3 regions of the Paenibacillus sp. FSL R7-0048 genome follow, and region 1 is predicted to be linked to each of the others. Evidence: riboswitches for the same ligand, from Rfam matches in the RefSeq annotation. Region 1 holds a riboswitch; each other region holds the start of a gene.
What was found. Region 1 has a riboswitch for thiamine pyrophosphate ahead of thiC (phosphomethylpyrimidine synthase ThiC). Riboswitches for the same ligand answer to the same signal wherever they lie in the genome.
Positions count from the first base shown of each region.

Region 2: another riboswitch for thiamine pyrophosphate. It lies ahead of NSQ91_RS02195 (ABC transporter substrate-binding protein); the one in region 1 lies ahead of thiC (phosphomethylpyrimidine synthase ThiC).
Region 3: another riboswitch for thiamine pyrophosphate. It lies ahead of NSQ91_RS09930 (thiamine phosphate synthase); the one in region 1 lies ahead of thiC (phosphomethylpyrimidine synthase ThiC).

Region 1 is NZ_JBBORF010000001.1:6,406,647-6,410,476, forward strand. Features, by position in the region: gene NSQ91_RS28290 (phosphotransferase) at 1-383, opposite strand, end outside; gene thiC (phosphomethylpyrimidine synthase ThiC) at 469-2,211, opposite strand; TPP riboswitch at 2,314-2,423, opposite strand; gene NSQ91_RS28300 (beta-galactosidase) at 2,495-3,830, opposite strand, start outside.
Region 2 is NZ_JBBORF010000001.1:498,297-502,126, forward strand. Features, by position in the region: gene NSQ91_RS02180 (ABC transporter ATP-binding protein) at 1-90, opposite strand, end outside; gene NSQ91_RS02185 (ABC transporter permease) at 125-886, opposite strand; gene NSQ91_RS02190 (thiamine-binding protein) at 883-1,176, opposite strand; gene NSQ91_RS02195 (ABC transporter substrate-binding protein) at 1,255-2,304, opposite strand; TPP riboswitch at 2,466-2,576, opposite strand; gene NSQ91_RS02200 (hypothetical protein) at 2,735-3,830, opposite strand, start outside.
Region 3 is NZ_JBBORF010000001.1:2,284,926-2,288,755, forward strand. Features, by position in the region: gene NSQ91_RS09925 (SDR family oxidoreductase) at 1-872, shown strand, start outside; TPP riboswitch at 960-1,061, shown strand; gene NSQ91_RS09930 (thiamine phosphate synthase) at 1,175-1,822, shown strand; gene thiS (sulfur carrier protein ThiS) at 1,819-2,022, shown strand; gene NSQ91_RS09940 (thiazole synthase) at 2,078-2,845, shown strand; gene thiH (2-iminoacetate synthase ThiH) at 2,879-3,830, shown strand, end outside.

The sequences.
Region 1 (3,830 bases):
TCAAACATTTGAAGGATGTTAATTTTGCCCGGCTCTATGACACGCCCTTCACAATATTCCATAACCATAAACGTCTCTCCCATATCTGATTCCAGTAAAACTTTATGGTTATAAGCCAACAATCCGGGACATGGGAGTCCCTGTAGATACAATCTTTTCTGTTGAGAAAAGGCGAAGCTCAGTTCTTCTGGATTATACAATTTATATCTTTTTTTGTTGTATTGTTTAAGTAGAAATGGTCCTGATTCCGTTATGATTTTCCATTTAAGATTTAACCAGCCACGTTTTATTGGGGTAGCATGAAGGACTTTCAATCCAAAAAAATGATAGAAACTATTACTTAAATCCTCTAAAATGGCTTCCTCTGAACGAATCGCTTCCATTTCATCAACTCCTATCTATTCAAAGTATAAAAGAAGAAGCCGCCAATGACGACTTCTTTTAGATATTTCTTTTTAGCAGAAAAAGTTATCTATAAATGAGGCTCCCGCCTTGGAGAAACTCTTGCGCCTTCTCTTGCATTCCTGATTCAATTCTCGTCGTATTCCGGATATTATGAGAGATCTTCATACTGCAAAATTTCGGCCCGCACATGGAACAGAAATGAGCTGTTTTAGCGCCTTCCGCAGGCAATGTCTCATCATGATATTCGAGCGCTCGCTCAGGATCTAACGATAAATGAAATTGATCACGCCAACGAAATTCAAAACGGGCTTTCGAAAGAGCATTATCCCGGTCTTGTGCTCCTTTATGCCCTTTCGCCAAATCTGCGGCATGAGCCGCTATTTTATAAGTAATGACCCCTATACGTACATCTTCCTTATTAGGCAGGCCAAGATGTTCCTTCGGAGTTACGTAACATAACATAGCTGTACCGAACCAACCAATCATCGCTGCACCTATAGCAGAGGTAATATGATCATAACCAGGCGCAATATCTGTAGTCAGTGGACCTAATGTATAAAAAGGGGCTTCGTTACAAGTTTCAAGTTGCTTATCCATATTCTCTTTAATCAAGTGCATCGGCACATGTCCTGGACCCTCTACCATCACCTGTACATCATGACTCCAAGCTATAGCTGTTAATTCACCTAACGTCTCTAACTCGGCAAATTGTGCTTCATCATTCGCATCAGCAATCGAACCCGGACGTAATCCATCGCCTAGGGAAAAAGAAACATCGTACAGCTTCATGATTTCACATATCTCTTCAAAATGTGTATATAAAAAGTTCTCTTGATGATGCGCAAGACACCATGCCGCCATGATGGAGCCACCTCTTGAAACAATGCCTGTCATACGTTGTGCAGTCAACGGGATATAACGAAGCAGAACCCCCGCATGAATGGTAAAATAATCAACCCCTTGCTCCGCTTGCTCAATGAGCGTATCACGGTATACTTCCCACGTTAAATCTTCCGCTTTCCCATTCACTTTTTCCAACGCTTGATAGATAGGCACCGTTCCAATAGGAACAGGAGAATTACGGATGATCCACTCGCGTGTCGTATGAATGTTTTTACCTGTTGAGAGATCCATTATATTATCTGCACCCCAGCGGGTGGCCCATCTCATCTTCTCTACCTCTTCCTCTATGGATGAGGATACTGCGGAATTTCCTATATTGGCATTGATCTTCACTAAAAAATTGCGTCCAATAATCATTGGTTCACTCTCTGGATGATTGATATTCGCTGGAATGATGGCGCGGCCGCGGGCTACTTCATCTCTTACAAATTCCGGTGCCACATTCTCACGAATCGCAACGTATTCCATTTCCGAAGTAATAATCCCTTTGCGTGCATAATGCATTTGAGAGACATTACGCCCCTTTTTCGCTCGCAAAGGTTTTCTATGGAGCGCTGGAAACACTTCCGCCACAGCTTTTCCCGTTGCATTCCCGTTATCTTCAGGCTTCACGGTTCTTCCTTCGTACGCTTCCGCATCCCCTCGTTCCTCAATCCAGCTTAGACGATTGGGCTCTAACCCCTGACGAATATCAGTATGAATATTAGCATCCGTGTAAGCCCCGCTTGTGTCATAGACATGAATTGGGGCATTCTCCTCTTCGCCGTCTATGCCCGCAGTTGGACTAAGTGAGATCTCCCGCATAGGCACCTGAATATCAGGCCGTGAACCCTTTACATACACTTTTTGACTTGCTGGAAAAGCTGATAGATTGATTGGATCGTTGTTCAATTCGCTTGTCATCTCAATTCCTCCTATAAGGTGATTTGATCAAGCGGAGACGGTCTACTCCCCACACATAGAAAAGGCCACATCTGTATAAGATGCGGCCTTAGAGTAGACAAATAGAAATAGAGCTCCATTTCCTCCGCTGGCATTATCCAGATCAGGTTTGACGGTCGATAGTTATAACTATCCTCTCAGCCTGGTTCCACCAAGCTCCCGTGACTATATAATTGCTACTTCAAAGTATAACCGAAAAGAGAGAATTATCCAAATCTACTCAAATGTGAGATCAATGTATACGTTAGTTTAACACCAATACCCCAAATCCTTCCAGAAGAACCTCGCCCGACAATGTTGTGCCGCTCAGTAAATCTGTTTTGGTCTCATGAAGATGGATCGTGACAGGAGTCTCACTATAATTAAGCAAAAAAGCATAACTGGAAGAAGCTCCGGTACGGACTTGCAGTTCTACCTCTTCTGGGAGCTCCAGCCAATCTGCTGGCGATTGTAGATCAATTAAATTTATGATCTCAGCCGCTGCCTGTTCATTAAATACGGCTCCGTAATACCAAACCTCACCCTTGCCGCGACGATTTCTAGTTACCGCCGGTTTTCCCGCATAATAATCAGAGGCGTAAACCGCCATCACTTCAACCGAAGCTTCCTCTATTTTGAGAATATCATTAAAGTCATCTGCTCCTGTAACGACTTCAGTCACGCCCGACCAGCTAATTGTTGTTGGCTGACGACTGCCCTTAACCATTGTGAATTCTTCAACTGTGATCCCGCATAGATCCTTAGCAGCACCTGGGAAAGGACGCATATAACATTGACCGCGCTCATCCTTATAGCCGGTTCTACAGCCGAAGATCAGTTTGCCGCCTTGCTGAACATATTCATCCAGCAGTGCTGCTGTCTCATCTGTCATAATCGCTGGGTGAGGATAGATAAGCACGTCGTACCTTGCAAGCTCCTCCAGCGTTGTTTTTTTGCGTAAATAGAGTACTTCATTCGGGATATGCTTCCGCTGAAGCGCCTTGTACCACTCCTTATTGCTCTTCCACATAAACGGGCCATGCCAAACATCGTATTCTCCATCCCACTCATTGTCATAATCACGAACAATAGCAATGTTAGCCTGATTACGAGTACCGACAAACGCATGACCTGCTGCTGCCAGCTCCTGACCGATCTGCCCCGCTTCCCGCACTCTCCGGTTAGGCTGATTATGATAGTCATTGATTCCATGCCAATAAATTTCATTGCCCATCGTAGCTGTCCGCCAGCGGAAATATAACACCATATCTGCTCCATGAGCGATCGACTGATAAGTCCATAACCGCATCTGCCCGGGCTTTGGAGAAGGCATATCCATCCGGTTCACCCAGCCACCCGGGCCCGACTGCTGCTCCATAATGCAGAAATTCGGGGATATCGAACGAACAACAGATAACGACAGTCCCCAGCCTCTATCATTCAGCGGATTCCGCTCATTCGGGTCATAAAAAATAGTAGAGAACTGAGGATAGGAATCATAGCTGAAGAAATCCAACAGTTCATCCGTCATTTCATGGCTATCGAGATGCCCGAACAGACCGTTCGTGGTTACCCACTGCTTAGGGGCAAGTTTACGGATG
Region 2 (3,830 bases), 5.9 Mb from region 1:
AAAAGATTTGGAGATGCCGCTCACTTCAAGGGCGGGTGCCACGGTATGAGCTTCAGGAGAGCTTATGACTTCTGTTGTTCTGTGTTGCATTTGCGTCGCTTGAGACATACAGGCATCTTCCTTTCTATGAGTTACGGCGCGGCTTCCAGCGAACCAGCCATTTTTCCAGCAATGCAATAATAGCAAAGAGTACAAGACTTAAAAGTACAATAATAACAATAGCAACAAACATCCGATCCGTACGATATGCGGATTTCTGCAGAAGCATATAATAGCCAACACCTTTATCCGCGCCAATCCATTCAGCGACCACGGCGCCCATAACCGCATAAGTAGCAGATATTTTTACGCCGGAAAATAGTGCCGGGATAGAAGAGGGCAGCTCCAGCTTGGTGAAAATTTGCCACTTGCTTGCGCCAGCCATTTTCATATAATTCATCATGACCTGATCACTTTGGGCCAGACCGCCCATCGCAGCGACAGCTACCGGGAAGAAACATACTAGTGTAATCAGCACGATTTTGGGCAAAAGACCAAAGCCGAACCAGATAATGAGCAGGGGTCCGAGCGCGATGGAGGGAACATTTTGACTCAGAATAATAAGTGGATAAAAAGCCCGTCTAGCCCAAGGCAAAAGATGCAAAAGCAAAGCAACGATCAGGCCTACCCCCGTACCAATGGGAAAACCAATTAAAGTGAGCCGCAGCGTAGCCATCGTATGAGCCCAAAGACCAGAAGCGTTACTGGTGGATTCACGAGCAATATCAGCAGGACTCGGCAGAATCCAGGATTCAATATGAAATACAGATACAGATAGCTGCCATACGGTTAAAAAGAAGACGACCGCCACAAGGGGCGGCCATATTAGCTTCCAGGTCGATCTCACGGCCGATATTTCTCCGTCAATTTATCCATGCTGATTCCGTTAGGATTATGAGCGATTTTGATCTGCGAAATTACGCTTGGACTGCCTGCTTCGATCAACGCCTCCTGCATCTGACGCACAACCTCCAGCAGCTCGCTAAGCTCACCTTCCATTGTGGTTTCCAGCGGATTCACTTGATGTTTAACACCGGATTTCTGAATGACCTCAATCGCTTTATCTACGTATGGGATGGAATCCTCGTTGTTCGGAGTTTTTGGAATTACTTGAATGCTTAGTAGGGTGTTAGCCACAATAATCAATCCTCTCATTTTATAAGGTAAGTTCAAAAAGCCAACTTTGATAACGAAGTAATTCATTACAATTGTTGTTTACTCCGCCGGTAAAAAATCATTACTGAATGCACTAGCAGCATCCAGCGGTTTATCCAGCAACTTCAGATCATACATCCAGTCGCCGTAATTTTGCCAGACCTCGGTTTTTTGCTCGCCCCAGCGGGCAGCATCGTCCTTGTATTTTGGGCTAAGCCATTTTTGGCTAGCTAGGACAAGGTCGGCGTCCAGGTCAGGAACGGCCTTCGATAACATACCGGCAGCCTCTTCCGGATGATCTATGGCATATTGATAACCTTTTGATGTGGCTTTCATGAAGGCCTTCACCAGATCAGGATGATCTGCAATTTGCTTCTCACTCGTCGTCAGCACAGGCGTGTAATAATCGAGCTGCGGCGCATAATCCTTTAAGTACAGCATATCCAATGGCTCGCCACGTAACTCAGCCTCAACACCAGTCCAAGCGTAGAAAATCCAGGCGAAATCAATGTCACGTTTGATGGCGGTAAAATAATCAGCTTCACCGATACTGATCAGCTTCACCTTTTTCACATCGCCACCTTCAGGATCCATGATAGCTTTCATGGCTGCTTCTTCGGCCGGTGAGCCCCAGCCTCCGTAGGTTTTACCTTCGAAATCCTTTGGTGATTTAATATTGCGATCTACTGGAGCAGCGAATCCCGACGTATTATGCTGAATAATAGCTGCTATCGAGACAAGGGGCACGCCTTGTAGACGGGCTAGCGTTAATCCTTCTTGGGCGCTGATGCCAAAAGCGGCTTCGCCAGAGGTAACCATAGTATCAGAACCCGCTGCGCCTGGCTGAACGATTTCGACGTCCAGACCTTCTTCAGCGTAGTAACCAAGATCCTTAGCTACGTATAGACCGGTATGATTCGTGTTCGGTGTCCAGTCGAGTGCGACTTTAACTTTGGTGAGCTCTTTTGGAGCATCCGTCCCAGCCGAAGCAGTTGGATCAGTAGCATTTGCTTTGTTTCCGGCTGTATTCCCATTGTTGCTGCCGCATCCGGCAATGGCAAGAATGAGTACACAGGTGAGGCACAACGTAAGTGCTTTTTTAAGGTGCATGTCTTCTTCTCTCCTTTAAGGTTACAAGAATCCCGTCTTCACAACATGAACCGTAAAGTGTAGTATGTACGTTTTTCTACATCTTTTAGTGATCTTACAAAAAAAGCGCCCCGAGTGATCGGGACGCTGGCTTGGCGCAAGGTTAGTTAAGGTCACAGGGACCAGAACCAATTGGCGATTCCTACGCTGGCATTATCCAGATCAGGTATAAGGGTCAGTATCTTGTGGGATACAATCTCAGCCGGCCAATTCCAGCACCCCTGGTTCTATGAAGTTAACGGGTATTTCTATGTGCAATATAAGTAAGTATAAGTTTTGTACCCATACTTTATATCTTATATTTCTCGCATACGGTGTATTATAGACGGCTGTACTCGGAATGTCTAGTAGTGCACTCCTGAATTTTTCCAATCCAGTAGTTTCTTTTTTGCTAGTCTAGATCTTTATATTTTTTGCGGTGACGCCGTTTAAGCTCACTAACCAGCGCCCCTAGCGTGAGGACAACGCTGATCAGAATCCCGCTCATGATCACGAAGAGGGCAAGAAATTCAAAGGGAGAATAACCAATCATTTTACTCCATTGAATCTTTCCATCCAGATCGTCAATGACCTGATTCATGCCGTAAATCCCGCTTACTACCGTAAATACAGTAAGAATCATCAGCAGATTATCCCGTCGCTTGGATTGAAACTTATCCTGATACTGAAACAGGTCATTTAAAGTTTCTTTCACTTCCTCGAACAAAGCGTCGTTTCCGTATACTTTACGCAGCTGAAGAAATATCTCCCGGCCCTGCGACTGGGAAATCAACTCCAAGAAGTAGAACTTTGCCGAGAACTTATTAATGGAGTAGATTAGATTGTCTATTTCCTCATAATCATGATTAATCCGAAGTCGGGAGTGCATATTGGCTAGCTTTAGCAGAACGATTTTGTGGAAAATATTGAGTAAAAATCCGTAATAATATTGCCCGTACATCTGGTTGGCTAGACTAACAGCAATCTCCTGTTCAGCGCGGGTCATGCAGCAAAAGGTCTGCTCATTCATCATATAATACGTGTCTGGACCCCAGCGATTATAGGAGTGTTCATGACAATAGTTCGCAATATATGCTGGATCGCTGGCACTGGCATAGGGCTTTCCGTTCAGATCAATTCCATCAAGCTGTGAGGCACGATAGCGCAGATTTACACTAATCTCATCAGAGCTTTCTTCATTCTGAAAGCCATAAAAAGCTTGCACCTGCATTCTTTCATCTACGAAAAAAGGAAGGGTCTCGAAATAAGCCCCATTGATATCCGATTGATCCAGATATGGCTCCAGTCCATCCACCAAATTTCGGAAGACAAAATCCTCTACCATCTCATAGGTCTGTTCCCCGCAATGAATATAAGTGTAATCATCCTGTATGAAGGTATTCTCTAGCGCACGGAAACGATCTGCGAATTCTAGGGCAATACTAAAGGGAATTGAATCCCCCTCCAGCTGGACACGTATCGTCACGAATCCAAGCTGAAAAGGGCAT
Region 3 (3,830 bases), 4.1 Mb from region 1:
TGTCAGGCAACAATAAACAAGCTACAAAAACCTTACCCCCACAGGAGCAGCATCATCAGCCAGGGATTGAGAGTGAAATGACGCCGCTGCCCAAATACGAGCCGGCAAATTATAAAGCAGCAGGTAAACTGCAAGACAAGGCGGCGTTAATTACCGGTGGAGACAGCGGAATTGGGCGTGCAGTTGCTGTGCTTTTTGCTAAAGAAGGCGCTGATGTGGTCATTTCATATCTTAATGAACACTCAGATGCAGAGGAAACTAAACGTCAGGTCGAGCAGGAAGGCCGCAAATGTATCCTAATTCCAGGTGATATCGGTGACGAGAAATTCTGTAAGGATCTTATTAAACAGACGGTGGAGGGCTTAGGAAAGCTTGATATTCTCATCAATAACGCGGCAGAGCAACATCCGCAAGCTAAGATCGAGGATATTACTTCCGAGCAGCTTGAGCGTACTTTCCGTACGAATATATTTGCGATGTTCTATTTAACAAAAGCAGCTATGCCTCATTTAAAAGCAGGATCTACCATTATAAATACAACTTCAATTACCGCTTATCGCGGAAGCCCGCAGCTGCTGGACTATTCATCAACTAAAGGAGCTATTCTTAGCTTCACACGATCCTTGTCCACGAATCTGGCAGAGAAGGGCATACGGGTAAACGGTGTTGCTCCAGGTCCAATCTGGACACCGCTGATTCCCTCTACCTTTGATGCAAAACAGGTTAGCGAGTTTGGAGGTACACAGCCTATGAAACGGCCTGGACAACCAGAAGAGCTGGCACCAGCCTATGTATATCTGGCCTCTGACGATTCCAGTTATGTGACTGGACAGGTTATTCATGTAAATGGTGGCGAGGTAGTAAACGGTTAGATCAGAACAGCTAATGTGAATAAATGGGTGTATTTCAATAAAAAAATATGTTACTATAAACCACGTTAGCATTTTAAAATTGTATATTTATGTCACTAGGGGTGCCGATTGGCTGAGACGGAATGGATTTCCGGACCCTTTGAACCTGATCTGGTTAAGACCAGCGTAGGGAAGTGGAGAACGAATTTCTGTTGTCGGGCTATTTGTAGTGCCGTCTATATACAGATTCTGACTGCCTTCCTTACGGGGGGCAGTTTTTTTGTTTTTTACTGACCTACAGGGAAGTGAGAGAGGAGATCGTGATGTTGCAAGCTGAGATCCATCTAATATCAGACGGCAAGCTACAGCTGAGACATTTTGTTGAACTAGCTGTCACGGTGCAGATATGGGTCGATTATATTCACCTGAGAGATAAGCAATGTCCTGCACGCGAACTACTCGCTGCGGCACAGGAGCTGTTGGCTGCCGGTATGCCCGCTACCAAACTGATAATCAACGACCGAATAGATGTAGCCTTGGCAGCTGGTGCCGCGGGGGTTCAGTTGGCCTGGCACAGTCTGAGTCCGGGTACAGCCCGGCGAATTGCACCTCAGCTTCGGCTGGGGAGATCGGTTCATTCTCCGGAAGAAGCGGCGAATGCCTCAGAGCAGGGAGCTGATTATTGCTTGTTTGGTCATGTATTTCCCTCGGATAGCAAGTTAGGGCTGCCCGCACGTGGGTTAGAGCTGCTTGCAGAAACGGTGAAGACCAGCTCTATTCCTGTAATTGCTATTGGCGGAATTAGCCCCGCTAATGCGGCACAGATCATTAGACAAGGTGCGGCAGGAGTTGCTGTGATGTCCGGTATTTGCGGAGCGGATGATCCTTATGAGGCCGCCAAAGCTATTCATATGGCGGTTCATTCATGGCCTGGAGGTAACAGCATGGGCGAAGGGGGTGATTCAGAATGAAGCTGTTGATTAACGGGAAATCCGCAGAGTGTTCTGGTGGTATTCAAACTATAGCTGATTTGATCAGTCTTCCTGAGTGGTCGGGTCGTCTGATGATCATTGAGCTGAATGGAGAAATTGTCAGTAAGGAGAATTATGAAAGTACTGCTCTGAGCGAGGATGATCGTTTGGAACTGGTGCACTTTGTTGGTGGGGGTTGAGATGGAGCGGTATAGAATTTTGAGAAATTTATAAGAACCAAAGGGAGGTAATTTCATGCATGACCCGTTACATATTGGCGGCATCGAATTAACCAGTAGATTATTTATCGGAACCGGAAAATATAGCCGGAATACGCTGATCCCCGAAGTGATTGCTAGCTCTGGTTCTCAGGTGATTACTGTAGCGCTTCGCCGAGTGGACCCGCAAGGTGGAGCAGAAAATATCATGAACCACATTCCCGGCCACATGACTCTTCTGCCTAATACCTCAGGAGCGCGTACAGCGGAAGAGGCAGTCCGTATTGCAAGATTTGCAAGAGCTGCGGGACTGGGGAACTGGGTCAAGATCGAAGTGATCAATGATCAGAAATACCTGCTTCCAGATAATCTGGAGACCATACGAGCTACAGAGATTTTAGCAGCGGAGGGTTTTGTAGTATTGCCATATATGAGTCCGGACCTTTCGGCTGCTTTACGTCTGAGAGATGCCGGTGCTGCTGCTGTGATGCCGCTTGGTGCGCCGATCGGGACGAATCGCGGCCTGCGCACTAAGGAGCTTGTGCGTATTCTTATTGAAGAAGTGAATTTGCCGATTATTGTAGACGCCGGGATTGGCAAGCCCTCGGAAGCGGCGGAAGCAATGGAGATGGGGGCCGCTGCTGTTCTGCTTAATACGGCTATCGCAACGGCACGTAATCCGCTCGTCATGGCGGAAGCGTTCCGCGAGGCGATATCCGCTGGCCGCAAAGCTTATTTGGCAGGACTGGGTCCTGTAGAAGAAGTTGCTTTTGCTTCGTCACCGTTGACTGGATTTTTGAACTGAATTTGATAGGTCACGAAAGGAGGGAAGATTAGCATGAGCTTTTTTGACACACTGGCCCGCTTGGAGCAGTATCCTTATGAGCAGCTGTGGAAGGAGTTCCGGGAGGATGACGTTAAGCGGGCGCTTGGAAAAGACAAGCTGAACGAAAATGATTTGCTGGCATTGCTTTCTCCGGCAGCAACGCCGCTGCTAGAGGAGATGGCGTTGGCTGCACAGCGACTGACCCGTGCACATTTTGGTTATTCGATGCAGCTGTTCACACCGATGTATCTTGCGGATTTTTGTGTGAATCATTGTACCTACTGCAGCTTCAGCTCCATTTATGATTTTCCGCGCAAAAAGCTGTCCTTGGAGGAGGTCCGCAGGGAGGCTGAGAAGATTGCAGCTACAGGTCTGCGGCATATCCTCATTTTGACTGGTGAATCGCGCCGGGAGAATCCTGTCTCATATATTAAGGATTGCGTAGATGTACTCAGGGAATTTTTTTCCTCTGTCAGTATTGAGATAAATCCTCTATCAACTGCAGAATATAAAGAGCTTCTTCAAGCAGGGGTGGATGGATTAACACTATACCAAGAGGTGTACCACCAGGAGACTTACAGAAAGCTGCATGTTAAAGGGCCTAAAAGAAACTACCGGAATCGCCTGGATGCACCTGAACGCGGCTGTCAGGCAGGTTTTCGTTCTGTGAATATTGGTACGTTGCTCGGGATGTATGATTGGCGGCAAGAGGCATTCCAAAGTGCCATGCATGCCCGCTATTTGCAGGATCGGTATCCAGATTGCGAGATCAGTCTGTCACCTCCGCGGTTTCGGCCTTATTTAGGGGAATTTAACCCGGAGTGTGATGTTACCGACCGATCGCTAGTGCAGATTATTTTGGCATACCGGTTATTTTTACCCCGTTCGGGCATTACTTTATCTACACGAGAGCCTGCCTCTCTACGCGATCATTTAATTCATCTAGGAATAACTAAGATGTCAG